Regions from separate parts of the Cupriavidus sp. NPDC089707 genome, predicted to be linked through region 1. Evidence: predicted binding sites of a transcription regulator. Region 1 holds the regulator's gene; each other region holds the start of a gene.

Region 1 (10,250 bases):
ATCTCGGCGGCTTCCAGCGCTTCCGGCTGGCCGCGCAGCACGACGATATCGCCCGGTTCCAGCACGGTCTCGGGCTCAGGATCGAAGGCGCGGATGCCGCGCCGGCGCACCGCGGTCACCTCCACGCCGATCCGCTCCAGCCCGAGCATGCCCAGGCGCCGCCCGACCGCGGTGGACTGCGGCCCCAGCGACACGGAATGCAGCCGCACCGAATCGCGCTCGACCATGTCTTCATCGTCGTCGCGGCCGTGGAAGTAGCCGCGCAGCAGGCTGTAGCGCGCGTCGCGCGCCTCCTGCACGCCGCGCAGCACATGCCGCATCGGCACGCCCAGCAGCACCAGCGCGTGCGAGGCCAGCATCAGGCTGCCCTCGATGATCTCGGGCACCACCTCGGTGGCGCCGGCCTTTTGCAGGACATCCAGCTCCGAATCGTCGACGGTGCGCACGATCACCGGCAGCGCCGGCGCCAGTTCCTGCACGTGGTGCAGCACCTTGAGCGCCGACGGCGTGTTGGCATAGGTGACGATCAGCGCCGCGGCGCGGTGGATGCCGGCGGCGATCAGCGCCTCGCGCCGGCCGGCGTCGCCGTAGACCACGGTGTCGCCGGCGGCGGCGGCCTCGCGCACACGGTCGGGATCGAGGTCGAGCGCGACATAGGTAATGCCCTCGCGCTCCATCATATGGGCCAGGTTCTGGCCGCTGCGGCCGAAGCCGCAGATGATGGCGTGTTTTTCCGTCTGCAGGCTCTGCGCGGCGATGCGGGTCATGTTCAGCGACTGCATCAGCCATTCGTTGGCGGCAAAACGCAGCACGATGGCATCGCTGTACTGGATCAGGAACGGCGCGGCCAGCATCGACAGCAGCATCGAGGCCAGGATCACCTGGATCAGCACCGGGTCTACCAGATTCAGGCCGTCGATCTGGTTCAGCAGCACGAAGCCGAATTCGCCGGCCTGCGCCAGCCCCAGGCCGGTACGGATCGCCACCCCCTGGCGCGAGCCGAACACCCGCGCCAGCACCGCGATCAGCACCAGCTTGAACAGGATCGGCACCACCAGCAGCGCCAGCACCAGCCACAGATGGTCCAGCACCACGCGGATATTGAGCAGCATGCCGATGGTGACGAAGAACAGCCCCAGCAGCACGTCGCGGAACGGCTTGATGTCTTCTTCCACCTGATGCCGGTACGGCGTCTCGGAAATCAGCATGCCGGCCATGAACGCGCCCAGCGCCATCGACAGGCCCAGCCGCTCGGTCAGCGCCGCCATGCCCAGCGTCACCAGCAGCAGGTTCAGCATGAACAGTTCCTGCGAACGGCGCGCCGCCACGATGTGGAACCAGCGGCTCATCAGGCGCTGGCCGAGGAAAAAGATCGCGCCCAGCGCCACCACGATCTTGACCGTGGCCAGCCCCAGCGCCATCGCCAGGTCGCCGGGATCGCGCGACAGCGCCGGGATCACGATCAGCAGCGGCACCACCGCCAGGTCCTGGAACAGCAGGATACTGATGATGTTGCGGCCGTGCTCGCTCTCCAGCTCCATGCGCTCGGACAGCATCTTGGAGACGATCGCCGTGGACGACATCGCCAGCGCCCCGCCCAGGGCCACCGAGGCCTGCCACGACAGCGGGAACAGCCAGTTGAAGGCCCAGCTGGCGGGCACCACCGCCAGCATCGACAGCACCACCTGCGAGCCGCCCAGCCCGAACACCAGGCGCTTCATTGACCGCAGCTTGCTCAGGCTGAACTCCAGCCCGATCGAGAACATCAGGAACACCACGCCGAACTCGGCCAGGTACTTGGTCTGCGCGGTGTCGCTGGCCAGTCCCAGCGCATGCGGGCCGATCAGGATGCCAACGGCCAGGTAGCCAAGCATCGGCGGCAGCTGCAGCATGCGGAAAGCGACCACGCCGAAGACGGCAGCGGCCAGCAGCACCAGGGTCAGTTCCAGCGGTGAATGCATCAAGATGGTTGGGTGACCGGCCAGGTGCGCGTCCGACCCGGCACGGGCACCCTGCCGGGAAAACGTGGCAAGCGCGGTGAGTACGGCAGGCGCATGGGCACTTGGAGGCAGCCCCGGACGCCAGCGCATTCGTTGGTATACTTCGACGCCATGATAGCCAATTTCGATGCGAATCGAGCACTCAGGCTCGCCCGCGATACCCTCCAGACTGAAGCCGATGCGGTTTCCGCACTTTCCGGCCGCCTGACCGACGACTTTGCCCATGCCGTGCAGATGATCCTGCAATGCAGCGGGCGCGTGGTGGTCTCCGGCATCGGCAAGTCCGGCCATATCGGGCGCAAGGTGGCGGCCACGCTGGCCTCCACCGGCACCCCGGCGTTCTTCGTGCATCCGGCCGAAGCCAGCCACGGCGACCTGGGCATGGTCACGCGCGACGACGTGCTGATCGCCTTCTCCAATTCCGGCGAGACCGGCGAACTGCTGTCGATCATCCCGATCGTCAAGCGCATCGGCGCGCGGCTGATCTCGGTCACCGGCAATCCTGAATCGAACCTCGCCAAGCTGGCCGACGCGCACCTTGACGCGGGCGTGGAAAAGGAAGCCTGCCCGCTGAACCTGGCGCCGACGGCAAGCACCACCGCCGCGCTGGCGCTGGGCGATGCGCTGGCAGTGGCGGTGCTGGACGCGCGCGGCTTCGGCGAGGAAGACTTCGCCCGTTCGCATCCCGGCGGCGCGCTCGGCCGCAAGCTGCTGACCCATGTGCGCGACGTGATGCGCACCGGCAATTCGGTGCCGGAAGTCCGCGAAAACACCCCGCTCGCCCAGGCGCTGATGGAAATCACACGCAAGGGCATGGCCATGACCGCGGTGGTCAATCCCGACGGCCATGCCATTGGCGTCTTCACCGACGGCGACCTGCGCCGCCTGCTGGAAACCCCGCGCGACTGGAAGACCGTTCCCATTGGCGACGTCATGCACCGCAACCCGCATGTGGTCAACCAGAACCAGCTCGCAGTCGAGGCGGTGCAGATCATGGAAGCCAACCGCATCAACCAGTTGCTGGTGGTCGATGACGACGGCCGCCTGGTCGGCGCGCTGCATATCCACGACCTGACCCGCGCCAAGGTCATCTGAACGGGTCACGGGCAAGCACATAATGCAGGCACTCATCGCCTCCCTCAGCGGTATCGTCATGCGGCTGCTGCCGCTGCTGCTGATGGCCATCGTCGCCGGCAGCACCTTCTGGCTGGTGCAGATCAACTCGCCCAAGGAAAGCCAGGACACGCAGGCGACCAAGAAGCACGAGCCGGACTATTTCATGGACCGCTTCTCGGCCACGGAACTGGCGCAGGACGGCAGCACCAAGATCCGCTTTACCGGCGAGCGCATGGTTCACTTCGAGGACGACCAGACCTACGAGGTCACTCGCCCCGCGTTGCGTGCCTATGAGCCGGATCGCCCGCCGGTGACGGCGCGGGCCGACCTTGGCCGCATGAATGCGGAAGGCTCGGTGATCGACCTGTACGGCAACGGCCATGTGCTGCGCCAGCAGGGCGCCGACCCGTCCAAGGATCCGCAGCTGACCGCCGCGTCAAGCTATTTCCAGTTGCTGGTCAATGACGACATTGTCAAGACCGACAAGCCGGTGAAGCTGACGCGCGGCCCCTCGGTGATGACCGCGAACGGGCTGATCTTCAACAACGTCACCCGCGAAGTACAATTGCTCGGCAATGTACGCGGCACCATCGTCACCGGGCCGTCCCCTGGCCGTACGCCGGGGCCCTGACCCGGCCCGCGCGGGCGGCCGCCGGCAACGGCAATGCCGCTGCGCACCCTGCCTGCCCCACAAGACCCGCAAGCACGCAATACCCGCCTAACCCGCACCACCACGCCCTCTAGCCACAGCTGCCAACATGACTGCATCCCTGACGACTTCGTCCCGTCGACACGCCGCCCCGGCCCTGCTCGCCACGGCCATGGCCTTCGGCCTGCTGCTGGCCCAGCCCGCGCTGGCCGAGCGCGCGGACCGCGACAAGCCGATGGTGCTGGAGGCCGACAACGCCAGCTACGACGACGTCAAGCAGATCTATACGCTGACCGGCAACGTGGTGCTGACCAAGGGCACGATGATCCTGAAGTCGGATGCGGCCGAGCTGCGCACCGACCCCGAGGGCTACCAGTTCGCGGTGGCCACTTCCAAGCCGGGCAAGCAGGCCTATATCCGGCAGAAGCGCGAAGGCGTCGACGAGTACATCGACGGCTGGGGCGACCGCATCGAATACGACGGCAAGCAGGAGCTGTCCAAGCTGATCGGCCAAGCGCGCATGGCGCGCCTGCAGGGTGCCAAGATGCTCGACGAGATCCGCGGCGCGGTGCTGACCTACGACAGCCGCAAGGAGTTCTACACGGCTGCCGGCGGCGGCGACAACACCTCGGCCGCCAATCCGTCGGGCCGCGTGCGCGCGGTGCTGTCGCCGCGGCAGGACCCGAATGCGCAGGGTTCGGGCAGTGGTTCGCCGCTGGACCTGAAGCCGGCGCCCGCGCCCGCCAACAAACCCTGACGCCTCGCGGGGACCGCGTCCCCGCCTGAAACGCTGAACGCCAGACTGTGCCAATGACCGATACCGCCACCATCGCCGAAAAGCCTTCCGTCCAAGCCACAGCCGTCCTCGAAGGCGGCAGCACGCTGGTCGTGCGCCACCTGAAGAAGCGCTATGGCTCGCGCACAGTGGTCAAGGATGTCTCGCTGGACGTGAAGAGCGGCGAAGTGGTCGGCCTGCTCGGCCCCAACGGCGCGGGCAAGACCACCTCGTTCTACATGATCGTGGGGCTGGTGAACCTGGATGAGGGCGATATCGTGCTCGACGGCGACCACATCAGTGGCCTGCCGATCCACGAGCGTGCGCGCATGGGGCTGTCCTACCTGCCGCAGGAAGCCTCGGTCTTCCGCAAGCTCAACGTCGAGGAAAACATCCGCGCCGTGCTGGAGCTGCAGGTGGAGAACGGCAAGCCGCTGGCCAAGGCCGAGATCGACCGCAGGCTCGACGCGCTGCTCGACGACCTGCAGATTGCGCACCTGCGCAACAACCCGGCGCTGTCGCTGTCGGGCGGCGAACGCCGCCGCGTGGAAATCGCGCGCGCGCTGGCATCGTCGCCACGCTTCATCCTGCTGGATGAACCGTTCGCCGGCGTGGACCCGATCGCAGTGGGCGAAATCCAGCGCATCGTCAGCTTCTTGAAAGCGCGCAACATCGGCGTGCTGATCACCGACCACAACGTGCGCGAAACGCTTGGTATCTGCGACCACGCGTACATCATCAGTGAAGGCACCGTGCTGGCCGCCGGGCGGCCCGAAGAGATCATCGCCAACGAATCGGTGCGGCGCGTCTACCTCGGCGAAAACTTCCGCATGTGATGTACCCGCCTGCCCGCAGCGGCAGGCCATTGATTCTGCCTGCTACCGGCCCCATGATCTGGATGTGGGCCGCCCACTGCCGGCGTCGATCAAGCCGCGACATCGATAGCAATTTCCGTTCCAACAACGGAAAGATGCGCATAGAATAGGTCGCATGAAACCGTCGCTACAGCTCCGCCTCTCCCAGCACCTGGCACTGACGCCGCAACTGCAGCAGTCGATCAGGCTGTTGCAGCTTTCGACGCTGGAACTGCAGCAGGAAGTCGAACAGGCGCTCACGGAAAACCCGCTGCTCGAACGCGAGAACGACTGGATCGACAGCCCGCTGCGCGTGGCCGCCGATGGCTCGGTCAACGTGCAGAGCGCGCCGGCGCCGGCACCAGCCGAACCGCAAGGCAACGGCGAGGCGCGCACCGATAGCGCAGGCGACGACGACAGCTACGGCGACAGCAACAGCGGCGAAGACTACGGCGGCGACTGGAGCCTGGACGACTTCGCCCGCCGCCCGCAAGGCGACGAAGATGAGAAGACGCCGATGCAGCTGCGCGAGGCCGAGCCCACGTTGCGCGAATACCTGATGGAACAGCTCACGCCGCTGAAGATCTCGGTGCGCGACAAGGGCCTGGCCATCTTCCTGATCGAATCGCTCGACGACGACGGCTACCTCGCCGCGACGCTCGAAGAGATCTGCGCCGAACTGCCGGAAGAACTCGAATTCGAGATCGAGGAAGTGCAGGCGATGCTGACGCTGCTGCAAAGCTTCGACCCGCCAGGCGTGGGCGCGCGCAACGCGGCCGAGTGCCTGGGCCTGCAATTGCGCCGGCTGCAGCACCCGCAGCGCGAGCTGGCGCTGAACATCGTGCACAACCACCTCGAACTGCTGGCGGTGCGCGACTACACGCGCCTGAAAAAAGCCCTGCAGGTAGACGAGCCTGCACTCAAGGCCGCCCACGAACTGATCCGCTCGCTGGCCCCCTACCCCGGCCATGCATACAGCCGCCCCGAGGCCGACTTCGTGGTGCCCGATGTGTTCGTGCGCAAGAGCGGCGGCGGCTGGATCGCGCAACTCAATCCGGATGTGATGCCGAGGCTGCGCATCAACGACATGTACGCGCAGATCCTGCGCGGCGCCAAGGGCGAGTCGGGTACCGCGGGCCTGCAGCAGAAGCTGCAGGAAGCACGCTGGCTGATCAAGAATATCCAGCAAAGGTTCGACACGATCCTGCGTGTCTCACAGGCCATTGTCGAGCGTCAAAAGAACTTTTTCACGCACGGCGAAATCGCCATGCGCCCCTTGGTTTTGCGGGAGATTGCCGATACACTGGGATTACACGAGTCAACCATCTCCCGGGTGACGACCAATAAATACATGGCAACGCCGATGGGTACTTTCGAACTGAAGTACTTCTTTGGCAGCCACGTGTCCACCGAAACCGGTGGCGCGGCTTCATCAACGGCCATCCGCGCCTTGATCAAGCAACTGATAGGAGCCGAAGACCCGAGGAATCCCCTTTCCGACAGTCGCATCGCCGAACTGCTGGGTGAGCAAGGCTTCGTTGTCGCACGTCGCACCGTTGCCAAATATCGCGAAGCCCTGAAGATCCCCGCAGTGAATCTCCGCAAGTCTTTGTAGCCGAGCCCACCGCCTGCCTGGTGAGGCTCTTTCAGAAGGAGAAGCGCTATGAACTTCAAGATCAGTGGACACCACCTTGACATCACGCCGCCGTTGCGTGAGTACGTGGAAACGAAGCTGGAGCGAATCGTCAGGCATTTCGATCAGGTCATTGGCGTTAGCGTGCTGCTCTCTGTCGACAACCACAAGGAAAAGGACCGTCGGCAATACGCGGAAATCAATCTACATCTCAGGGGCAAGGACATCTTCGTTGAAGCGCATCATGAAGACCTGTATGCAGCGATCGACGCACTCGTCGACAAGCTGGACCGTCAGGTACTGCGCTACAAGGACCGCGTGCAAGGCCACGACCGCGAAGCGGTCAAGTACCAGATGGCCGCAGCGCAGATGCAGCAATGAGAATGCCCGGTGGCTCCGCAGAGGGCTGCTGAATCAAAACTGAACAGGCAAGCCGCGCATTGCGCGGCTTTTTTGCGCCCGCGGCGCTGTGGCGCCTGCGCAAAGGCCTGTCACCCGTTTGAGACGGAATGTTCGCAATGGCCGCGGCAGGGTGTATGCTGCGCCATACATGCAGAACCGCATCCTGCCCCGCCCGGTTGAGGTGCGGACGCCCACAGGCGCGGCGCTGCGCTGCACAATCACAGGGAGGCCGCTGCTCTATAATGGCCGGACGCCTCGGCGTTGCCGGCGACCGGCAGCCTCTGAGCCACGCACTGCCCTGCGGAACGGCGGATCCGCCCGCTAACTGAAATCCTGCGCATCGCCCATGAATCGTTTGGCCAAATTGCTGCCACCCGGCAATATCACCCTCGACGTCAGCGTCACCAGCAAGAAGCGTGTGTTCGAGCAGGCCGGGCTCCTTTTCGAGAACAACCATGGCGTGGCGCGCGCCACCGTGACGGATAACCTGTTCGCGCGCGAGTCGTTGGGCTCCACCGGACTTGGCGCCGGCGTGGCAATCCCGCACGGCCGCATCAAGGGCCTGAAGCAACCGCTCGCCGCCTTCATGCGCCTGGCCGAGCCGATCCCGTTCGAGTCGCCCGACGGCAAGCCGGTATCGCTGTTGATTTTCCTGCTGGTGCCGGAACAGGCCACGCAGCAGCACCTGGAAATCCTGTCCGAGATCGCGCAGCTGCTATCGGACCGCGACATGCGCGAAGGGCTGGCCACCTTGCCCACTTCCGAAGCCGTGCACCAGCTGCTGACCGAATGGCATCCCTGATTCACCGATCGTCCTGAACGGGCCGGCACAGACCGGACAGGCACAGCGCCTGGCACACCGCCCCACACGTCATACCCGAATGGAACTCACCGGCGTCACCTCCCAGTCCATCTTCGACGACAACGCAGCCGACCTCAAACTCTCATGGGTGGCCGGCCTGGAAGGTGCGGACCGCGCCTTCGACGTGGAATTCGCCCGCGAGGCCACCTCCGCCGCGGACCTGGTGGGCCACTTGAACCTGATCCACCCCAACCGCATCCAGGTGCTCGGCAAGCCCGAGATTACCTACTACCAGCGGCTGGACGACGATATCCGCAAGCGCCAGATGGGCGAGCTAATCCTGCTGGAGCCGCCTTTCCTGGTGGTGGCCGACGGCATGGAGCCGCCGCCGGACCTGGAGCTGCGCTGCACGCGCTCTTCCACGCCGCTGTTCACCACGCCGGTGTCGTCCGCCGCGGTGATCGACCACCTGCGCCTGTACCTGTCGCGCATTTCCGCGCCGCGCGTGACCATGCACGGGGTGTTCCTCGACATCCTCGGCATGGGTGTGCTGATCATGGGCGAATCGGGCCTGGGCAAGAGCGAACTGGGCCTGGAACTGATCTCGCGCGGCCACGGCCTGGTGGCTGACGACGCGGTTGACTTCGTACGGCTGGGGCCGGACTTCATCGAGGGCCGCTGCCCGCCGTTGCTGCAGAATCTGCTCGAAGTGCGCGGCCTGGGCCTGCTCGACATCAAGACCATCTTCGGCGAGACCGCGGTGCGCCGGAAAATGAAGATCAAGCTGGTGGTGCAGCTGGTGCGCCGCAACGACGGCGAGTTCGAGCGCCTGCCGCTCGATTCGCAATACCTCGACGTGCTGGGCCTGCCGATCCATATGGTCAAGATCCAGGTGGCGGCCGGCCGCAACCTCGCCGTGCTGGTCGAGGCCGCGGTGCGCAACACCATCCTGCGCCTGCGCGGCATCGACACGCTGCGTGACTTCATGGACCGCCAGCGCGCCGCGATGCAGGCCGATGCGGTCTCGCGCGGCCAGGGCCGCCTGCTCTGATCGCGCTGATCGCGCTGATCGCGCTGATTGCGGCTGATTGCCCACGCCCGCGTTTTCAATTGCTTACAACAGCGGCCTCCCCCGCCGTCAACGCCGACATCCAGTGCGCCGTTTTGTGCTGTAATGGGCATCGAGCCCATTCCAAGGCCGCCGCGAGGTAACTCGCACCGTGCGGCCGTGATGTTTTCCACACCAAGGAGAGCAAGCATGAAGAAACTGATCACGATGTGCGCGCTGGTCACACCGCTGCTGGCATCCGTGGCCTTCGCCCAGTCGGCGTCGGCACCGGCGGCCCCGGCGAAGGACGCCGCCAAGGCGCCCACCGCGCAGCAGGAAAGGATGAAGACCTGCAATACGCAGGCGGGCGACAAGAAGGGGGACGAGCGCAAGGCGTTCATGAAGGAATGCCTGTCGGCCAAGCCGGACGCGGCGCCCAAGACCCAGCAGGAAAAGATGGCCGCTTGCAGCAAGGAAGGCAAGGGCAAGAAGGGCGACGAATACAAGGCATACATGAAGGAGTGCCTGTCGAAGTCGGCCTGAGGCAGGTCTTCTTCCGAGCAAGCCAAGTGATGGCGGACCGCGAGGTTCGCCATCGTTGTTTCCGGGTCAGCAGTCGTCCCGCTGTCATGACGCGGCCATCACGTGATGCTATGCTTCAGTTGCTATGCGCATCATCCTCATCACCGGCATTTCCGGTTCCGGCAAGTCCGTCGCACTGAACGTCCTCGAAGATGCGGGGTACTACTGCGTGGACAACCTGCCGGCGCAGTTCATCCCAGAACTGGTCCGCTACCTCTCCAGCCAGGGCTATACGCACCTGGGCGTTGCCACCGACATCCGCAGCCGCGAGTCGCTCGACCAGTTGCCCGATACCGTGCGTACGCTCGCCGGCGAGCACCAGGTCGAGGTGCTGTTCCTGACGGCCAGCTCGGATGCGCTGGTACAGCGCTACTCCGAGACGCGCCGGC
Region 2 (10,250 bases), on a different contig from region 1:
CGATCACGGCCAGCTGCATGCCCAGGCAGATGCCCAGGTACGGCACCTTGTTTTCGCGGGCGTACTGGATCGCGCGAATCTTGCCTTCCGTGCCGCGCTTGCCGAAGCCGCCCGGCACCAGGATGGCGTCGAGCGGCGCCAGCACTTCGAGGTGGCCCGATTCCAGTTCCTCGGAATCGATGTACTCGATGTTGACGCGCGTGGCGGTGTGCATGCCGGCGTGGCGCAGCGCCTCGATCAGCGACTTGTACGACTCGGTCAGGTCGACGTACTTGCCGACCATGCCGATGGTGATATCGTGCTCGGGATTTTCCTGGGCGTTGACCAGCTTCTGCCACATCGCCAGGTCGGCCGGCTTCGGGTCCAGGCGCAGTTCCTCGCAGATCAGGCGGTCGAGGCCCTGCTCGTTGAGCATCTGCGGGATCTTGTAGATACTGTCCGCATCCCACACCGAGATCACGGCGTCTTGCGGGATATTGGCGAACAGCGAAATCTTGGCGCGCTCGTCGTCCGGGATCGGGCGGTCGGCGCGGCACAGCAGCGCGGTCGGCGAGATGCCGATTTCACGCAGCTTCTGCACCGAGTGCTGGGTCGGCTTGGTCTTCAGCTCGCCGGCGCTGGCAATGAACGGCACCAGCGTCAGGTGCACGAAGGCAGCGTGGTTGCGTCCCATGCGCAGGCTCATCTGGCGCGCGGCTTCCAGGAACGGCAGCGATTCGATGTCACCCACGGTACCGCCGATTTCCACCAGCGCCACGTCGGCCTTGCCGTCGTGCGAGGCAGCGGCGCCGCGCTCGATGAAGGCCTGGATCTCGTTGGTGATATGCGGAATCACCTGCACGGTCTTGCCGAGGTACTCGCCGCGGCGCTCCTTGCGGATCACCGATTCGTAGATCTGGCCGGTGGTGAAGTTGTTCGACTTGCGCATCTTGGCCGAGACGAAACGCTCGTAGTGGCCGAGATCGAGGTAGGTTTCCGCACCGTCTTCCGTAACAAACACCTCGCCATGCTGGAAGGGGCTCATCGTGCCGGGATCGACGTTGATGAAGGGATCGAGCTTGAGGAGGGTGACTTTGAGGCCGCGCGACTCAAGAATGGCCGCGAGCGAGGCAGCAGCGATGCCCTTGCCGAGAGAAGAGACGACGCCACCGGTGACGAAGACGAATTTAGTCATAAACCGAGCTTGCCGGGGAAATCGGGATTATACATGAGAGCCCGATCCGCGCCGACCCGGAAATTGTGACAACCCCGAGCGCCAGCGCCGGTGCGCGCGTGGCTTGCCGGGGCCTTCCAGCCCCCGGCAACAAGGGCTGCGGCGCATGCGCCGCATGCCCGTTCAGCGTTCGTCGCGGCGCATCGCTGCGATCAGGTCGCGCACCAGTTGCGCCGTTTCCTGCGGCCGCTCCATGGGGTACAAATGGCCGCCCTCGATAAAGCGCAGGTTTTCGCCCACCAGCCTGCGGGTCGCCGCGAGGCCGCACTGGCGTACCTCGCGCGAGCGCGTACCGGCGACAAAGCCAACCGGCACTGGCGCGCCCCGCCTGAGCTTGCGTCCCAGGCTGGTCGGCAGCGTGCGGTAGATCCAGTACTCGACCTCGCGGTCGAAGCGCAGCCGGCGCTCGCTGTCCTTGCCGGTCGGCTCGGTGCCGTGGAACGCATAGTCGCGCAGCACCTCCTGATCCCACACGGCGAAGTTCGGCTTGCTGCGGAAGTGCTGCCACACAGCCTCCGCGTCGGGCCAGTGCGTACGCCGGTTCTTGGTCACAGCCGCCGGACCGGGCTTTTCATCCATGCCAAGCGCCTGCGCCGTCTTCAGCAGCGAAGCGCGCCAGCCGGCAATGATCGGGGAATCCAGCATCACCACGCCTCGCACCCATTCGGGCCGGCGCAGCGCCGCCATCATCGACAGGAAACCGCCCAGCGAATGGCCCACCAGCCAGACCGGTTCCCGGTACTGGCGCCCCACTTCCTCGAGCAGTTCTTCCACCAGGTGCGGCCAGCCGCGCGTGACCGGAAACTGTGGCCGGTGGCCATAACGGTCCACGGCGCGGAACTCGAATTCGCCGTCCAGTTCGCCAAACAGCTTGCGGTACGTCGTGACCGGAAAGCCATTGGCATGCGAAAAATGGATGATCTCGCGCATCGACGCCCCGCCCCTCATTCCTGGGTGCGCGAGGGATTGCGCCTGGCCCGCACGGGCTGCCCCCAGCAGTCGCCCTCGCCGCTGCGCGCGAGCGGGAAATCGGCCTGCTGGGCCGGATCCCATTCTGGATTATGGATTTCGCCAAACACCTGCCGCAGCCGGTGGCCCCAGGTATCGCGGATCATGCGGAAATAGGCGTTGCGTTCATCGATATTGACGAACCGGGTCACGCGCAGCGAATCCGCCTCGTAGACCAGCAGATCCAGCGGCAAACCCACCGAAATATTCGACTTCAGCGTCGAATCCATCGAGATCAGCGCGCATTTCGCGCCTTCTGCCAGCGGCAACGAAGGATGCACGACGCGGTCGATGATGGGCTTGCCGTACTTGGCCTCGCCGATCTGGAAGTAACAGTTTTCCGGTGTGGCTTCGACGAAGTTGCCGGCGGCATAGATGTTGAACAGCCGCACCCGCTCGCCGCGGACCTGGCCGCCGAAGATCAGGCTGACATTGAATTCGATGCCGGCATCGCGCAGGGCGTGCGCGTCGCGCTTGTGCACCTGGCGCACAGCGTCGCCGACGATGGACGCGGCTTCAAACATGTCGCGCGCATTCCACAACGAGCGCTTGTCGTCGTGGTTCTCCGCCAGAATCTGGCGCACTGACTGGCTGATGGCTAGGTTGCCAGCCGTCATCAGTACCATCACGCGGTCGCCGGGCTCTTCGAACACCGTCATTTTGCGTGCCGTCGAGATGGCGTCTACTCCGGCGTTGGTGCGGGAGTCGGACAGGAATACCAGGCCGGCGTCGAGCCGCATGGCTACACAATACGTCATGGTCTTGTTCTGGTGTTCTTGTGGGACGGCCGGGAGTGGCCGGCCGGAGGCCTGCATTAACGGATTCTAGCGCCGCTGCCGCATGTCGGTGCCGGTTCTGGAATGTGGCACCTAATTGGCGCGACCGGGAATTAGGCCGGGTCGGCAAGCGGCGTGATCAAAACATTGACTTCGAGCGTCTCCCCGGCACCGCCCTCCAGGATGCCCCGGACCGGTGCAGCGGACTGATAGTCGCGCCCCACGGCAAGGCGGACATGGCGCTCGTCAGTGAGGCAGCCGTGGGTGATGTCGACGCTGCACCAGATCTCGCGTTGCGGGTCCAGGCAAACGTCGGCCCACGCATGGCTGGCCAGTTCGGTGGCGGCGGGATCGTAGAAGTAGCCGCTCACATAGCGCGCCGGGATGCCGAGCGCGCGGCACGCCGCCACCATCACCTGCGCCTGGTCCTGGCACACGCCGCTGCCCAGGCCGAACGCCTCGGCGGCCGAAGTTCCGACATCGGTGGTGTTGGGCTTGTAGCGCACGCGTTCGCCGATGGCCTGGGCCAGTGCCAGCAGCGCGGGAATCTCGTGGCCCGAGGCCAGGAACGGCGCGGCGAAGGCCTGCATCTCGCGCGGCGCCGTGGTCAGCGGCGTGCTGCCGAGGAAGTACAGCGGCGACACGCGCGATTCGCCGGCCGGCGGCGCATCGCAGAAGGCATGGTGGCCGTCGCGGTCAAGGTCGCCATGCGGCGGCAGCACTTCCACTTCGCCGCTGGCTTCAATAGCGATGGTTTCCGCCGGGCCCGCCACGGTGAAGTTGTGCACGATGTTGCCGAAGCCGTCGCGCGCCGCCGACGGGTTGCCCGGCGTGCTCAGTTGCCAGCTGTGCACGGTCTGCAGCGGGCCCGAGCGCGGCTCAAGCCGCAGTTCGTGCACGCTGCGGCGCACGGGCTCGGCATAGCGGTAGACAGTGTGGTGATGGATCTTGTATTTCACGGTATCAGGGCGCGGCGCGGCGGCGGCAGCACATGGTCGCCACCGGCGTGCCCATGTCAGGCCGCCTGCAGCGGCACCAGGAAATCCCGGCTGATGCCATTGCCGAGATCGCCGATGCGCTCCAGGAAGCTGGTCAGGTACGCGTGCAAGCCGACGGCAAAGATATCGTCGATGCGCGCGTACTTCAGGTCGGCGTGGAGTTTACCAGCCTGCCGCTCGGTCTCCGCCGACTGCTGGTTGCGCACCATGGCCAGGATCGTCACTACCTCGTCCATGCTCGACACCAGCGAGCGCGGCATGTCGGGGCGCAGCACCAGCAGTTCGGCCACGCGCTGCGGCGTGACCACCGCGCGGTAGACCTTGCGGTAGACCTCGAAGCCGGACACCGAGCGCAGCACCGCTGCCCAGTGGTAGAAGTCGTTCTGCTCGCGGTTGGCATCGCCGTTGTCGCTGCCCGAGGCCTGGAACTTGACGTCGAGGATCCGCGCGGTATTGTCGGCGCGCTCCAGGAAGGTGCCCAGCCGCATGAAGTGGAAGGCATCATCCTTGAGCATGGTGCCGAACTGCACGCCACGAGCCAAATGCGAGCGGAACTTGACCCATTCAAAGAAGCGCGACGGGTCTTCCCTGAGCATCCCGTCGGCGATCATGCGCTGCACGTCGAGCCAGGTGGTGTTGACGGTTTCCCAGACTTCGGTGGTCAGTGAGCCGCGCACCGCGCGCGCGTTCTCGCGGGCCGCGCGCAGGCAGCTCATGATCGACGACACATTGGTCATGTCGCGGACCATGAAATCGATCACGTCGTCGCGCGACAGCAAGCCGTACTTGTGGTCGAAGGCGTGCGTCAGCTCCGAGATATCCAGCATGGCCCACCAGCCCTGCTCGGCCACCTCGGCCGATTGCGGCAGCAGCGAGGTCTGGTAGTTGACGTCGAGCATGCGCGCGGTGTTTTCCGCGCGCTCGGTGTAGCGGGCCATCCAGAACAGGTGGTCGGCGGTACGGCTCAGCATGTGGGCTCTCCTCGCAAGGCAGCGGGGTTGTTGCCGGTCTCGGTCGCGTGATGGGCTGTCGTCGTCATCGTTCGAGCACCCAGGTGTCCTTGGTGCCGCCCCCCTGCGAGGAATTGACCACCAGCGAACCTTCGCGCAGCGCCACGCGCGTCAGCCCGCCGGGCACCATGCGCACCTCCTTGCCCGACAGCACGAACGGGCGCAAATCGATATGGCGCGGCGCGATGCCCGATTCCACATAAGTCGGGCAGGTCGACAGCGCCAGAGTCGGCTGTGCGATGTACTGCTCGGGCCTGGCCTTGACCACCTCGCGGAAGGCATCGATCTCGGCGCGCGTCGCGGCCGGTCCCACCAGCATGCCGTAGCCGCCGGCGCCGTGGGTTTCCTTGACCACCAGCTCGTGCATATGCTCGAGCACGTATTGCAGGTCGTCGGGGCGCCGGCACATATACGTGGGCACGTTGCTGAGGATGACCTCCTCGCCGAGGTAGAAGCGGATCATGTCGGGCACGTACGGATAGATCGACTTGTCGTCCGCCACGCCGGTGCCGATCGCATTGCAAATGGTCACGTTGCCGGCACGGTAGACCGACAGCAGCCCGGCCGCGCCAAGCGCGGAATCGTGCCGGAACACCAGCGGGTCGAGGAAGTCATCGTCGACGCGCCGGTAGATCACGTCGATGCGCTGCGGCCCCTGCGTGGTGCGCATGAACAGGTGGTCGTCCTCGACGAACAGGTCGCTGCCTTCGACCAGTTCCACGCCCATCTGCTGCGCCAGGAAGGCGTGCTCGAAGTACGCCGAGTTGTACATGCCCGGGGTCAGCACCACCACCGTGGGATCGGCGATCGCCTGCGGCGATACACCGCGCAGCATGTCGAGCAGCAGGTCCGGATAGTGGGCCACCGGCGCGACGCGGTTGCGCGCGAACAGGTCCGGGAACAGCCGCATCATCATCTTGCGGTTTTCCAGCATGTACGACACGCCCGAGGGCACGCGCAGGTTGTCCTCCAGCACGTAGAACTCGCCCTCGCCGGCACGCACCACGTCGATACCGGCGACATGCGCATAGATGTCGTGCGGCACGCTGACGCCGAGCATCTCGGGCCGGTACTGGGCGTTGTTGTAGATCTGGTCGGGCGGGATCACGCCGGCGCGGATGATGTCCTGGCCGTGGTAGATGTCGTGGATGAACCGGTTCAACGCGGCCACGCGCTGGCGCAGGCCTTTTTCCAGCAGCGCCCACTCGCTGGCCGGGAAGATGCGCGGGATCACGTCGAACGGGATGGTGCGCTCGGTGCCGCTGTTGGCTTCATCCTTGTCGCCATAGACGGCAAAGGTAATGCCCACGCGCCGGAAGATCAGGTCCGCCTCGGCCCGCTTGTTGTCCATGGTGCTGCCGGACTGCCGCGCCAGCCAATCTGCGAAATGCCGGTAATGCGGGCGTACCGCCCCGTCGGGCAATGCCTGCCCTGCCTGGATGACCGTGGGCGCCCCGTCGGCGCGCCAGTCCAGCATCTCGTCGAAAAACCGCCCCGCCATGATGGCCGTTCCTCCATATAGTGGGCGTCGGGTGCTGCCACTTGCCCGCATCCGGCCGCCCTGGTTTGACCTGGCTGTCCTGCCACAAGCCCACCGCGCGTTGTTCGGGATGGTCTCCGATGGCTTTGGCGCGGCGATGCTGTCGAGTCACTGGCCCTTTCAGCATACCTGTACCGGAGAAAGCCGCAAGCGGGCGATTCGTGGCCGGCACGGAAAGTGAACTAGCAAGATGTCTGCCAGCGCACGCAAAAACGGCCGCCAGCGGGGCTGACGGCCGTCATGGAATGGAGCGGACGAGCGCGGACGAAAAACTCAGCGCGCGGGAGCCTGCAGGATGCTGTCCACCAGGACTTCGGGCGGCTGGCGGATATCGAGTTCCAGCGCGTCGCGCGGCGCTTCCAGCGTATCGAACTGGCTCTGCAGCAGTTCGGGGTTGAAGAAGTGGTCGGTGCGGGCGGACAGGCGCCCGGCGATCAGTGCGGCATCGCCCTTCATGTGGACGAAGGTCACGCCGCCGTCGGGAGGCGTCAGACGGTCGCGGTACGCCTGGCGCAGGGCCGAGCAGGTGAACACGTGGGTCCGGCCTTCGGCGCGCGCCGTGTCGATGGCGGCGCGCATCGCCGCCAGCCAGGGCCAGCGGTCTTCGTCGGTCAGCGGGATGCCCGCGTGCATCTTGGCCTTGTTGGCCTCGCTGTGGAATTCGTCCGCGTCATGGAAGCCGCAGCCCAGGCGCTGCGCCAGCAGCTGGCCGACCGTGGTCTTGCCGCTGCCGGAAACGCCCATCAGGATATAGATCATGTCTGCTCCGTCGGTCTTGGTATCGTGTTGCTGTGTTGCTGTGTTGCTGTGTTGCTGTCTTGCTTTCGGGTTGGAGTCGCTGCCTGCGGCCCGCTCCCGTCGTTGCCGCGCCGGCGCCAACGGCGGGCTGAGTGAGGCTAGTAAGTGAGGCTATTGTGCGACGGTTTGCGCCGCCACGGCAGCCGCGGATGCGCCTGGCGCGGCGTCGGCATCCGCTTCGGACAGATCGAGTGCGCTGCCCCCCTCTTCCGCGATGCGCGCGTGACGCCGGAACGAGCCGAACAGCCCGCGCCCGAGGCTGAACCGGGCAAAATCGTCGGCCGGGGCCGGCGCCAGCTCGCGCGCCGCGAACTCGCCCTCGTCGCCCAGCCATTGCAGCACGCCGGCCACCGCGTCGACGCGGATGCGGTCGCCGTCGCGCACGCGGGCGAGCGCGCCGCCAGCCAGTGCCTCAGGGCCGACGTGGATCACCGCAGGCACCTTGCCCGATGCGCCCGACATGCGGCCGTCGGTCACCAGCGCCACCTTGTGGCCGGCGTCCTGCAGCGCGCCCAGTACCGGCGTCAGACGGTGCAGTTCGGGCATGCCGTTGGCGTTCGGACCCTGGAAGCGGACCACGGCGACCAGGTCGCCGTTCAGTTCGCCGGCCTCGAACGCCGCTTGCAGCGCTTCCTGCGCATCGAAGACGCGCACCGGCGCTTCGACTACGCGGTGCTCAGGCGCCACGGCCGAGACCTTGATCACACCGCGGCCCAGGTTGCCCTGCATCAGCCGCAGCCCTCCTTCGGGCGAGAACGGCGTCGCGGCGCTGGCAACGACCTGGGCGTCGCCGCTTGCCTTCGCCCCTTCGCGCCATTGCAGGACGCCATCGCTCATCACCGGTTCCTGCGTGTAACGTGCCAGGCCCGGGCCCGCGACGGTCTGCACGTCCTCGTGCAGCAGCCCGGCCTGCAGCAGCTCGCGGATGATCAGCCCGGCGCCGCCGGCGGCATGGAAGTGGTTGACGTCGGCGGAGCCGTTCGGATACACCCGCGCCAGCAGCGGCGTGATGCGCGACAGGTGGTCGAAGTCGTCCCAGTCGATGATGATGCCGGCCGCGCGCGCCATCGCCACCAGGTGGATGGTGTGGTTGGTGGAACCGCCCGTCGCCAGCAGGCCGACCATGGCATTGGCCACGGCGCGCTCGTCGACGATGCGCGCCAGCGGCAGATATTCGCTGCCGCGCGCGCTCAGTGCGATCGCGCGCTGAGCCGCCGCGGCCGTCAGCGCGTCGCGCAGGCCGCTGTCCGGGTGTACGAAGGCCGCGCCGGGCAGGTGCAGGCCCATGATTTCCATCAGGAACTGGTTGCTGTTGGCGGTGCCGTAAAAGGTGCAGGTTCCGGCGCCGTGGTAGGCCTGGCATTCGGCCTCGAGCAGCGCATCGCGGCCGACCTGCCCGGTGGCGTAAAGCTGGCGCACGCGCGCCTTCTCCTTGTTGGACAGGCCGGTGGCCATCGGGCCCGCCGGCACGAACACGACCGGCAGGTGGCCGAACTGCAGCGCGCCCATCAGCAGGCCCGGCACGATCTTGTCGCACACGCCCAGCATCAGCGCCGCATCGAAGGTGTTATGCGACAAGGCGATAGCCGTGCCCATGGCAATCGCATCGCGCGAGAACAGGGACAACTCCATGCCCGCATTGCCCTGCGTGATGCCATCGCACATCGCCGGCACGCCACCCGCCACCTGCGCCACGGCCCCGACCGCGCGCGCGGCTTCGCGGATCACGCCGGGGTAGCGCTCATAGGGCTGGTGGGCCGACAGCATGTCGTTGTACGCGCTCACGATGCCGAGGTTGGGCGCATGGTCAACGCGCAGCTTCAGCTTGTCGTTGGCTGGCAACGCGGCGAAGCCGTGCGCCAGATTGGCGCAGGACATGCCGCGCAGCGGTCCCAGTTCGGCTTGCGCGCGCTCGCATCGCGCGAGGTAGGCGGCACGGCTGGCGCGGCTGCGGGCAACGATGCGTTCAGTGACGGCCAACAACTCGGCATGGACGGCAATAGGCATGGCGGAGACGTTCCTTTTGTCGGGGTGTAGCACCAAAGCGGCGCGATCGCGTGTAGATTTTCTACATTATTACCGATAGCAATGCCGCCGTCGACTGGACCATGCATCACAATGGCGCCAGAACCTGCTGAGATTCCCGGGTTACGGGCAAACCCTGACAGCCAGGCATGCACGATTCCGGGCATGATGCCGCGCCAACGGATGTAGAATATCTACATTCAAAGAATCCCGAACCAACCTGATATCCGCCCGCCGCCATGCGCGACCGAATCCTTGCCGTCTACGACACGCTCCGCCCATCCGAACGCCGACTGGCGGACTACGTCGCCGAGCACGGCGCCGCCGTGATCCGCCTGTCGATGCCCGAACTGGCCGAGCGCGCAGGCGTGTCGCAGCCCACCATCGCACGGTTCTGCGCCGCGCTGGGCTACGATGGTTTCCGCGAGTTCAAGCTGCAGTTCGCACAGAACGTTGGCGGCGGCATGCCCTTCGTGCACCAGGACGTTGAGGCTCACGATCGTCCCGCCGACATCGCCGGCAAGGTGTTCGACCGCACCATCGCCACGCTGATGAGCGTGCGCAACGCGCTGTCGGCCGATCAGATCGAACACGGCATCCACCTGCTGGCCCGCGCCCGCCGCATCGAGTTCTATGGCTGCGGCAACTCCGGCATCGTCGCCCTCGACATCCAGCACAAGTTCTTCCGCCTCGGCATCCCGACCGTCGCCTATTCCGACCCGCATGTATTCAGCATGTCCGCAGCACTGCTCGGCGCCGGCGACGTGGCGGTACTGGTGTCCAACAGCGGCCGCACCTGGGACATGCTGACCGCCGCCACGCTGGCGCGCAGCAGCGGCGCCAGCGTGCTGGCGATCACCCACAGCGGCTCGCCGCTGGCCA
Region 3 (10,250 bases), on a different contig from region 1:
TCTTCCACACCACCGAGAACTGGCCATCGCCCTTCACCTCGCCGATCATCACCGGCTTGTACAGGTGGTGGTTCTCGCCCATGGTCAGCGTGAAGCCGTCCGGCGCCTTGAAGGTCTGGCCATACATGGCCGCACGCACCTTGTCGGTATCGGTGGTGCCGGCCTTCTTCACAGCCTGCGCCCACATATGGATGCCGACATAGGTGGCCTCCATCGGGTCATTGGTCACGCGCTTGTCGCCGCCCGGCAGGTTGTTGGCCTTGACCCAGGCCGCCCACTGCTTCCTGAAGGCGTCGTTCTGCGCATTCTTGACCGACATGAAGTAGTTCCACGCCGCAAGGTGGCCGACCAGCGGCTTGGTATCGATGCCGCGCAGCTCTTCTTCGCCCACCGAGAACGCCACCACCGGCACGTCCTTGGCCTTCAGGCCGGCATTGCCCAGCTCCTTGTAGAACGGCACGTTGGAATCGCCGTTGATGGTCGAGATCACCGCAGTCTTGCCGCCCTGCGAGAACTTCTTGATATTGGCGACGATGGTCTGGTAGTCGCTGTGGCCGAACGGGGTGTAGACCTCTTCGATGTCCTTGTCGGCAACGCCCTTGCTCTTCAGGAAGGCACGCAGGATCTTGTTGGTGGTGCGCGGGTAGACGTAGTCGGTGCCCAGCAGGAAGAAGCGCTTGGCGCCGCCGCCTTCCTTGCTCATCAGGTATTCCACCGCCGGGATGGCCTGCTGGTTGGGCGCGGCGCCGGTGTAGAAGACGTTTTTGGACATCTCTTCGCCTTCATACTGCACCGGATAGAACAGCAGCGAGTTCAGCTCTTCATAGACCGGCAGCACCGACTTGCGCGACACCGAGGTCCAGCAGCCGAAGGTGACCGCGACCTTGTCCTTGCTGACCAGCTGGCGCGCCTTCTCCGCGAACAGCGGCCAGTTGGAGGCAGGGTCCACCACCACCGGCTCGAGCTTGCGTCCGAGCACCCCGCCGCTCTTGTTGATCTCGTCGATGGTCATCAGGGCCACGTCTTTCAGCGACGTTTCCGAGATGGCCATCGTGCCGGACAGCGAGTGCAGGATCCCGACCTTGATCGGTTCCTTGGACTGCGCCATGGCCAGCGGGCTGGTACCGATCATTGCCGCGGCGGCGATGGCCGACAACTTCAGCATGTCACGTCGTTGCATTTGCAGCTCCCGTTTGTGGTGTTAGTAGGGACTACGCTCCCCGGGGTGATGCATTTGCAACTAGCGTGCCACCGGTTTCGGGCGGCAACCCGCCCGCCAGGCGCGGCGCGCATGGCTTTACCGGGCCGCGAGGACCCTCGCGCACCATGAGCGTGCAGCGCAGGTCGGCACTGAGACAGTGCAACAGGAGAGATGGGAGCAGTGACGGTGCATGGTGCCCGCGAGCAGGTCGCGGCCATGCGCCAGAATCGGTCGTGTTGCCCGCACCGGTCTGACGGCGAGGACGGTGTGCGGCTTGCCAATGGCGACACCCGGCGCGGAAGTAAGCGAACTTTTAATCCGGAATTGGATGACTGTAAATCGGTACAACAGTCCATTAAGACAGGCTCGCGGCCAACCTACGTTTAGAGATAGCCTGGAAGGACCTGTTCACGCCGGCCATCAAGCTCGCCACCGATGGCTTCGCGGTCCCGCCCCGCATGGCGGCGGCTATCTCAGGCTCCGCCACGGTAACCAATATCCAGCGCGACCCGGAAATGGCCGCCTACTTCCTGAACCCTGACGGCACGCCGCGCGCGGTCAATACCACCCTCAGGAATCCGGCGCTTGCGGGCGTGTTCACTGCCGTGGCAGCCGGCGGCGCCGATGCTTTCTACAAGAATGGCCCGATCGCCCAGGCCATCGTCGACAAGATCCAGACCGCCTATGACGGCAACACCACGCCAGGCGTGACCACACTGGACGACCTGGCCAACTACCAGGCCAGGAAGCGCACGGCGGTCTGCACCACCTATCGCCAGTACGAGATATGCGGCATGCCGCCGCCCTCCTCCGGCGGCATTGCAGTCGCGCAGATCCTGGGTATCGTCGAGAATTTCGACATGGCCAGCCATGGCCCCACGCTGGTCGACCAGAATGGCGGCCGGCCCAGCGTGCTGGGCGCGCACTTGCTCGGCGAAGCGGGCCACCTGGCCTATGCCGACCGCAACAAGTACGTGGCCGACACCGATTTCATCGGCCTGCCGGGTGGCAGCTGGGACACCATGCTGAACAAGCCCTACCTGAGCCAGCGCGCCGCGCTGATCAGCACCACCGGCGTGCTGACCACGCCGGTGGCCGCAGGCAACCTCGGCGATGTGCCACTGTCGCCGTCGTTCGTGCAGGAGCGCGGCACCACCCACCTGTCGCTGCACGACAAGTACGGCAACGTGGTGGCGATGACCACCACCATCGAGTCGGGGCTGGGGTCTTACCACATGACCAACGGCTTCCTGCTGAACAACGAGCTGACCGACTTCAACGCCGCGCCTGCCGTGGGCGGCGTACTGGTCGCAAACCGCGTGCAGCCGGGCAAACGGCCGCGCAGCTCGATGTCGCCGACGCTGGTGTTCAAGCGCAATGCCGACGGGTCGCGCGGTGACTTCTACATGACCACCGGTTCGCCCGGCGGCGCCACCATCATCCAGTACGTGGCCAAGACGCTGGTGGCGGCGCTGGACTGGGGCATGGACGCGCAGCAGGCGGTGTCGATGATCGACTTCGGCGGCTCCAACGGCGCGGGCTCGGCCATGATCGTCGGCGGCGAGCACCCCAATGTCGACCTCAGCGTGCCGTCCGGCGGACTGGCGGGCGATAACGACCCGCTGGTCAAGGGCCTGCGCAACCTTGGCCACACGGTGAACACCGCCGCGCAGTCGAGCGGCCTGAGCGCGATCATCCGCATCACCATCGGCGGCTCGGCGGTGCTGGTGGGCGGCGCCGACCCGCGCCGCGAAGGCGTCGTGCTGGGCGATACGTTCAAGCCTTGATGGCAAGACCCTGAACCACGCGTGTTTCCTCCCCTCTCCCTCTGGGAGAGGGGCGGGGGAGAGGGCAGGCGTTGCCACGAAGTGAAGCGCCACCGTGCTTGCCAAGCGCCGACCCTCTCCCCCTGCCCCTCTCCCGCTTGCGGGAGAGGGGCGAAAGCCAGCGGCATGAATGCAATCTCGCAAAAAAAACGGGGCCCCTCGCGGGGCCCCGTTTTTCGATGCCAGGATGCCAGGACAGCGCAGTCCTTACATCGGCATCATGTTGGCGTTCAGGTTGTACATGATCCACAGCGAACCCGCCACCACGATCACCAGGATCAGCGCCGTGAACAGCAGCGCGATCACGTTGCTGCGCTGCTCGGACGACGTGTCCAGGTGCAGGAAGTACTTCAGGTGGACCAGGATCTGGACCGCGGCCATGCCGAGGATGATCCACAGGATCGTGCCCTTGTCCATGCTGCCGTCCATCACCAGCTTGAACGGGATCACGGTCAGGATCACCGCGAGGATGAAGCCGATCGCGTATCCCTTGAAGCTGGCGTGGGTGCTGCTGCCATGCGAATCGTGCGCGGCATGCGAGTCATGGGCGCCGTGCGCCGCCGGTGCGTTGTGTTGTGCCATCACAGATGTCCCATCAGGTAGACCACGGTAAACACGCCGATCCAGACCACGTCCAGGAAGTGCCAGAACAGCGACAGGCACATCAGGCGCTTGCTGAGCGTCGGGGTGATGCCCTTCTTGCCCAGCTGCCACATCAGCACGATCATCCACAGCATGCCGCTGGCGACGTGCAGGCCGTGGGTACCGACCAGCGTGAAGAACGACGACAGGAACGCGCTGCGGCCCGGGCCGGCGCCTTCGGCGATCAGGTGGTGGAACTCGTTGATTTCCATCGCCATGAACGCCGCGCCCAGCAGGAACGTCACGCCGAGCCAAGTCTGCACGTGCTTGAGGCTGCGGTTCTGCAGCGAGATCATCGCCATGCCGTACGTGATCGAGGAGAACAGCAGGATGAAGGTCTCCACCAGCACGTAGTTGAGCTCGAACAGCTCCTTCGCCGACGGCCCGCCCGCCAGCTCGCCGCGCAGCACGGCAAAGGTGGCGAACAGCCCGGCGAAGATGATGCAGTCGCTCATCAGGTAGATCCAGAAGCCATACACCGTATTGGCACTGGTATCGTGGTGCGCATGGTCATGGCCATGCGCGTCAGCGTGGGCCGAGGCGCCCTGCGCGGGGATGCGGTCTAGGACTTGAGTCGACATGGTTGTTAGGCCTGCGAAGCAATGCGCTGCAGATGGCGCGTTTCGATCAGCTCGACCTCGGTGGCCGGCACGTAGTAGTCGATATGGTCGTCGTTGCTGCGGTGGACAAACGCCCACACCATGCCCACCAGGCCAACGATGGCCATCCACCAGATATGCCAGGTCAGGGCAAAGCCGAACACCAGGCTGAAGGCGCCGATGATGAAGCCCGCGCCCGTGTTCTTGGGCATGTGGATCTTCTCGTAGCCTTCGGTCGGCAGGGTCTCGCCACGGGCCTTCATGTCGGAGAACGCGTCCAGGTCACGCACCACCGGGGTGTGCGCGAAGTTGTAGAACGGCGGCGGCGACGAGGTGGCCCACTCCAGGGTGCGGCCGCCCCACGGGTCGCCGGTCACGTCGGCCAGCTTCTTGCGGTCGCGGATCGACACCACGATCTGCAGCACCTGGAAGAAGATGCCCAGCGCCACGAACACCACGCCCACCACGGCCAGGTACAGCCACGGCGTCCAGGCCGGATTGTCGGTGTGGTTCAGGCGGCGGGTCATGCCCATCAGGCCGAGCACGTACAGCGGCATGAAGGCGAAGTAAAAGCCGACCAGCCAGCACCAGAAGGCGCACTTGCCCAGGCGCTCGTTCAGCGTGAAGCCGAACGCCTTCGGCCACCAGTAGGTAATGCCGGCCAGGTAGCCGAACAGCACGCCGCCGATGATCACGTTGTGGAAGTGGGCGATCAGGAACAGGCTGTTGTGCAGCACGAAGTCAGCAGCCGGCACGGCCATCAGCACGCCGGTCATGCCGCCGATCACGAAGGTGATCATGAAGCCCAGCGTCCACAGCACCGGCGTGGTCATCTGGACCCGGCCGCGGTACATGGTGAACAGCCAGTTGAAGATCTTCACCCCGGTCGGGATGGAGATGATCATGGTGGTGATGCCGAAGAACGCGTTGACGTTGGCGCCCGAACCCATCGTGAAGAAGTGGTGCAGCCACACGATGAACGACAGCACCATGATCGCGGCGGTCGCGTACACCATGCCCTTGTAGCCGAACAGCTTCTTGCCCGAGAACGTGGCGATCACTTCAGAGAAGATGCCGAACGCCGGCAGGATCAGGATGTAGACCTCGGGGTGGCCCCAGATCCAGATCAGGTTCACGTACATCATGGCGTTGCCGCCACCGTCGTTCGTGAAGAAGTGGGTGCCCATGTAGCGGTCCAGGCCCAGCAGCGCCAGGGTCACGGTCAGCACCGGGAAAGCGGCCACGATCAGCACGTTGGTGCACAGCGCGGTCCAGGTGAACACCGGCATGCGCATCAGGGTCATGCCCGGGGCGCGCATGCGCAGGATCGTCACCAGGAAGTTCACGCCGGTCAGCAGCGTGCCCAGGCCTGAGATCTGCAAGCTCCAGAGGTAATAGTCCACCCCTACGCCAGGACTGTAGTCCAGGCCCGACAGCGGCGGGTAGGCCAGCCAGCCGGTCTTGGCGAACTCGCCGACGCCCAGCGAGACGTTGACCAGCATGGCGCCCGCCACGAACAGCCAGAACGACAGCGTGTTCAGGAACGGGAAGGCCACGTCGCGCGCGCCGATCTGCAGCGGCACGACCAGGTTCATCAGGCCGGTCATCAGCGGCATGGCCACGAAGAAGATCATGATCACGCCGTGGGCGGTGAAGATCTGGTCGTAGTGCTCAGGCGGCAGCACGCCGGTGGCGCCATTGGTGGCGAGCGCCAGCTGGGTGCGCATCATGACCGCGTCGGCAAAGCCGCGCAGCAGCATGATCAGGGCGACCAGGCAGTACATCACGCCGATCTTCTTGTGATCGACGGAGGTGAACCACTCGTTCCAGAGATAGCCCCACTTCTTGAAATACGTGATCGCGCCCAGCAGCGCGGCACCGCCCAGGGCGACGCCGGCCAGCACGACCATGATGATCGGGTCATGAAACGGAATCGCCGACAAACTCAACTTGCCAAACATCATTGCTCCCAGGATTACGCGCCCGCCGCCAGCTTGGCCGGCGTGGTCATCGACAACTGCTCTTCGCCGAGGGTGTTGCGCGACGTGCAGATCGGGCCGCCCTTGAACCCGTCCGCGGCGACTGCCGTGCCGCTGTGGTCCATGTACTTGTGCAGGATGTTGTGGAAGAGCTGGTCTTCCACCTTGCCGTAGTACGTGACCGGCTCCTTCTCGCTGGGCTGTGCCAGCGTCTTGTAGCCTTCAACGCCCAGTTCGGTCGACGAGGCGCGAACCTTGGCGACCCAGTCGTCGAACTCGTAGTTCGACATGGCGACCGCCTTGAACTTCATGCCCGAGAAGCCGCCGCCGCTGTAGTTGGCGGACACGCCGTCATACGAGCCGGCATGGTTGGCGATCAGGTGCAGCTTGGTCTCCATCCCTGCCATGGCGTACACCTGGCTGCCCAGTTGCGGGATGAAGAACGAATTCATGATCGAATCCGAGGTGATCTTGAAGTTCACCGGGGTGTCGACCGGGAACGCGATCTGGTTGACGGTCGCGATCTTCAGTTCCGGATAGATGAACAGCCACTTCCAGTTCAGCGCGACCACCTCGATGGTGACCGGCTTCTTGTTCGATTCCAGCGGCTTGTACGGGTCCAGGTCGTGCGAGGACTTCCAGGTGATGATGCCCAGCGCGACGATGATCAGGCACGGGATCAGCCACACCACCACTTCGATCGCGGTCGAGTGTGACCAGTCCGGCTCATAGCGCGCCTTGGTATTGGACGCGCGGTACTTCCAGGCAAACACCAGCGTGAGCACGATCACGGGCACCACCACCAGCAGCATGAGCCAGGTGGCGATCAGGATGATGTTCTTGATGTCGACGCCGACCTGCCCTTTCGGGTCGAGCAGCGTCATGTTGCATCCGGCGAGCAGGAGCAGGCCGAGGCAGGGCAGGAACCGCGTCCAACGCGGCAGTATGGGTTTCTTCATGTCACGACTGGTTTGGTTACACCGCGCTTTGGGCAAAAGCGTGGCTAAACCGCCTGATGCTCGCGCAAGAGGCGTGGGGCTATGGGAAAACCGGAAGGACGTGTCCTTAGCTGGCGTTGCGGTCGGGCGGCGAATCTAACGCCGGAGGACCATGCGGCCTTGCAACGCCATGAACACGGAAGGACAACTGACTGCGCGCGCTGCAGGCCCTGTGGGACCTTGCCGGCGCTGCGGCACCTGATGGCCGAAACCGCGAACGGTCCCGGCTCAGTACAGCGGCCGGGTAGCGTTGGAATACGAGGTTTTTGCACTTCCCGACGGACCTGCCTTCAGCGACCTGAGGGCAAGCGCGGTTTTCGGCCGGGGAGCGCAACACGTAAAACATCGTGGGCGCGAATGTACCGCAACGCAACATTGAGGGTAAACCCAACGCCACAGAACACACCGTTCAGATAAACGGACAATCAAGTACTGCCCTCGCATCGCAGCATTTGATTGCCGTCAAGATCACAATATCGCCGATAAATATGCACAAAGCCGCGCATTGGCGCGGCTTTGCGGGTGCGGCATTTCTGTGTGGCATATTGTCGCAGCGCGTCAGAACCATTGTCGCAACTCAACGCCACACAGCCCGTTTTCGGTCATCCGTAGCGGCGGGAAATCGACTCGGCGACACATACCGGACGCTCGCTGCCCTCGCGCTCGATTGTCACCTCCCAGGTGGATTGGGCGCCCACCAGTTCCGGCGACTTCGGCAGCGGGTCCAGGCGTTCGACCTTGAGCAACTTGATTCGTGCCCGCAATTTGCTGCCGACTGGCACGGGCGCGGTGAAGCGCACGCGATTCAGGCCGTAGTTGACGCCGATTTTCGACGGCATGTGCAACGCGTTCTGCATGAACTTAGGCAGCAGCGACAACGTCAGGAAGCCATGGGCGATCGGGGCGCCATAAGGCGACTCCTTCTTGGCGCGCTCCACGTCGACGTGGATCCACTGGTGGTCGCCGGTGGCCTCGGCGAACTGGTTGACCTGCTGCTGGGTCACCTCCATCCAGTCGCTGACCGCGACTTCCTGCCCTTGCAGGGCTTCCAGCTCTTCCAGCGTTGCGATGGTACGCATTTCGGTTGCCTCCTATGAGTGAGTGGATGTGTCGTTATGCGGGGCGGCGGCCGTACATGCCCATGCCCTTGACCGTGCAGACGAGTTCGCCGCGCTGGTTGGTGGCTTCCCACTGGGTATGCACGATGCCGCGGTCCGGCTTCGATTGCGACGGGCGTGTGTCCAGCACATTGAGCACCACGGTCAGCGTGTCGCCGGCATAGACCGGCTTGATCCAGCGGATCTCGTCCACGCCGGGCGAGCCCATGCTGGCCGATTTGCCGGTGGTGCTCAGCACCAGCAAGCGCATCATGATCGAGCACGTCATCCAGCCGCTCGAGATCAGCCCGCCGTAGATGCTCCTGGCGGCGGCTTCCTTGTCGACATGGAACGGCTGCGGGTCGTACTGGCGGGCAAAGGCGAGGAGCTCTTCCTCGGTGACGACGTAGGAGCCCAGTTCGCGGCGGCTGCCAACCTCAAAATCCTCGAAATACAGCATTGCTTGTCTCTCCGTTGTGGATGGCTTTAGCCTTGTCTTGATGATGATCGCACGCACGCCAGCGCGCAGCGTGCGTATTTGCGGAAGGCGTCCCTAACAGGGCATAAAGAAAAACCGCGCCAAGGCCGAGTGGCCTATGGCGCGGTTTTGCGCTAGACGTGAGCCACCACCGCTGGTGAAGGCTCCCCTCTCCCACGCAGTGGGAGAGGGGTGGGGGAGAGGGCCGGCGCATCGACGAAGTACAGCGCGTCGGTATGCCACCGCCGGCCCTCTCCCCCTGCCCCTCTCCCGCAAGCGGGCGAGGGGAGCAAACCAGCGGTGTGCATGGCTTCCCGGCAATTTGCGTCAGGCTGCTTCCTGGAACCCCGGCTGGGCAGCAAACCGGCCCAGGTGGTGATCCACGTCGCCGAAGGTCGTGTTGATCAGCGTCAGCCGCTTGAACATATGCGCTGCCGGCAGTTCGTTGGTCACGCCCATGCCGCCGTGGATCTGCACCGCTTCCTGGCCGACCGTGCGCGCCGCCTGCCCCACGCGCGCCTTGGCGGCGGAGACGTAGCGGCGGCGCTCTTCAGGCGTTGCCTCTTCAAAACGGGCCGCGGCCAGCAACGTGATCGAGCGCGACTGCTCGGCATGGATGAACATCTCGACCATGCGGTGCTGCAGCGCCTGGAAGCGCGCGATCGGCTGGCCGAACTGCTGGCGCGTCTTGGCGTATTCCAGCGTGGCGGCATTGAGCGTGTCCATCACGCCCACGGCCTCGGCGCACAGCAGCACCGCGGCGTAGTCCGCCACCTGCTCGATGACCGGGAAGGCCTTGCCGGCCTCGCCCAGCAACTGGGCCGGCGCATCCTGGAACGTGAGGTCGGCCGCGCGCAGGTTGTCGATGGTGCGGTAGTCCTTGGTGCTGACACCGGCGCCCTTGGCATCGACCAGGAACAGCGAGATGCCGTCCTGGTCGGCGTCGCCGCCGCTGCTGCGCGCTGACACGATCAGCTTGTCGGCCTGCGCGCCATGCAGCACCACGGTCTTGCGGCCGTTGAGCTTGCCGTCGCGGGCCGTGACACGCACGTTGTTCAGTTCATAGCGCGCCTGCGGCTCGTTGAAGGCCACGGCCAGCTTCAGTTCGCCGCCGGCGACCTGCTCCAGCAGCGCGTCCTGCCCGCCCGCCAGGCCGAGCGCGTAGGCGCCCACCACGGTGGCCAGGTACGGCTCCACCACCAGCCCGCGGCCCAGCTCCTGCTGCACCACCATCATGTCGAGCGCCTTGCCCGAGAAGCCGCCCTGCGCTTCCGGCACCGGCAGCGCAGTGAGGCCAAGCTCGACCAGCGAGCCCCACGCGGATTCGCCGTAGCCGGCAGCGCCTTCGTAGTTCTTCTTGCGGTCCTCGAAACCGTAGTCCTTCTCGACAAAACGGCGGACGGCGTCGGCCAGTTGCTTCTGTTCGTCGC

Evidence for each region. Region 1 encodes sigma-54, which starts transcription at its own class of promoters, with help from an activator protein. Its sites were predicted from a motif close to TGGCANGNAANCTGCTTT; they were not measured.
Region 2: the regulator sigma-54 is predicted to act here: its motif matches at 6,728-6,745, upstream of ACIP1U_RS09290 (circularly permuted type 2 ATP-grasp protein).
Region 3: the regulator sigma-54 is predicted to act here: its motif matches at 1,234-1,251, upstream of urtA (urea ABC transporter substrate-binding protein).

The regions. Positions count from the first base shown of each region.
Region 1 covers NZ_JBIVHB010000001.1:72,963-83,212, reverse strand. Annotated here, with positions in the region: gene ACIP1U_RS00425 (monovalent cation:proton antiporter-2 (CPA2) family protein) at 1-1,961, opposite strand, end outside; gene ACIP1U_RS00420 (SIS domain-containing protein) at 2,112-3,095, shown strand; gene lptC (LPS export ABC transporter periplasmic protein LptC) at 3,118-3,747, shown strand; gene lptA (lipopolysaccharide transport periplasmic protein LptA) at 3,875-4,522, shown strand; gene lptB (LPS export ABC transporter ATP-binding protein) at 4,576-5,376, shown strand; gene ACIP1U_RS00400 (RNA polymerase factor sigma-54) at 5,531-7,009, shown strand; gene hpf (ribosome hibernation-promoting factor, HPF/YfiA family) at 7,058-7,408, shown strand; gene ptsN (PTS IIA-like nitrogen regulatory protein PtsN) at 7,776-8,231, shown strand; gene hprK (HPr(Ser) kinase/phosphatase) at 8,311-9,282, shown strand; gene ACIP1U_RS00380 (PsiF family protein) at 9,490-9,822, shown strand; gene rapZ (RNase adapter RapZ) at 9,947-10,250, shown strand, end outside.
Region 2 covers NZ_JBIVHB010000004.1:151,268-161,517, forward strand. Annotated here, with positions in the region: gene ACIP1U_RS09265 (CTP synthase) at 1-1,174, opposite strand, end outside; gene ACIP1U_RS09270 (alpha/beta fold hydrolase) at 1,337-2,143, opposite strand; gene ACIP1U_RS09275 (peptidase) at 2,158-2,979, opposite strand; gene ACIP1U_RS09280 (transglutaminase N-terminal domain-containing protein) at 3,111-3,956, opposite strand; gene ACIP1U_RS09285 (alpha-E domain-containing protein) at 4,013-4,966, opposite strand; gene ACIP1U_RS09290 (circularly permuted type 2 ATP-grasp protein) at 5,031-6,506, opposite strand; gene ACIP1U_RS09295 (gluconokinase) at 6,819-7,304, opposite strand; gene edd (phosphogluconate dehydratase) at 7,455-9,350, opposite strand; gene ACIP1U_RS09305 (MurR/RpiR family transcriptional regulator) at 9,608-10,250, shown strand, end outside.
Region 3 covers NZ_JBIVHB010000004.1:275,409-285,658, forward strand. Annotated here, with positions in the region: gene urtA (urea ABC transporter substrate-binding protein) at 1-1,180, opposite strand, end outside; partial or broken gene ACIP1U_RS09830 (gamma-glutamyltransferase family protein) at 1,591-2,988, shown strand; gene cyoD (cytochrome o ubiquinol oxidase subunit IV) at 3,235-3,609, opposite strand; gene cyoC (cytochrome o ubiquinol oxidase subunit III) at 3,609-4,250, opposite strand; gene cyoB (cytochrome o ubiquinol oxidase subunit I) at 4,256-6,229, opposite strand; gene cyoA (ubiquinol oxidase subunit II) at 6,244-7,206, opposite strand; gene ACIP1U_RS09855 (MaoC family dehydratase) at 7,848-8,324, opposite strand; gene ACIP1U_RS09860 (MaoC family dehydratase) at 8,359-8,802, opposite strand; gene ACIP1U_RS09865 (acyl-CoA dehydrogenase family protein) at 9,148-10,250, opposite strand, start outside.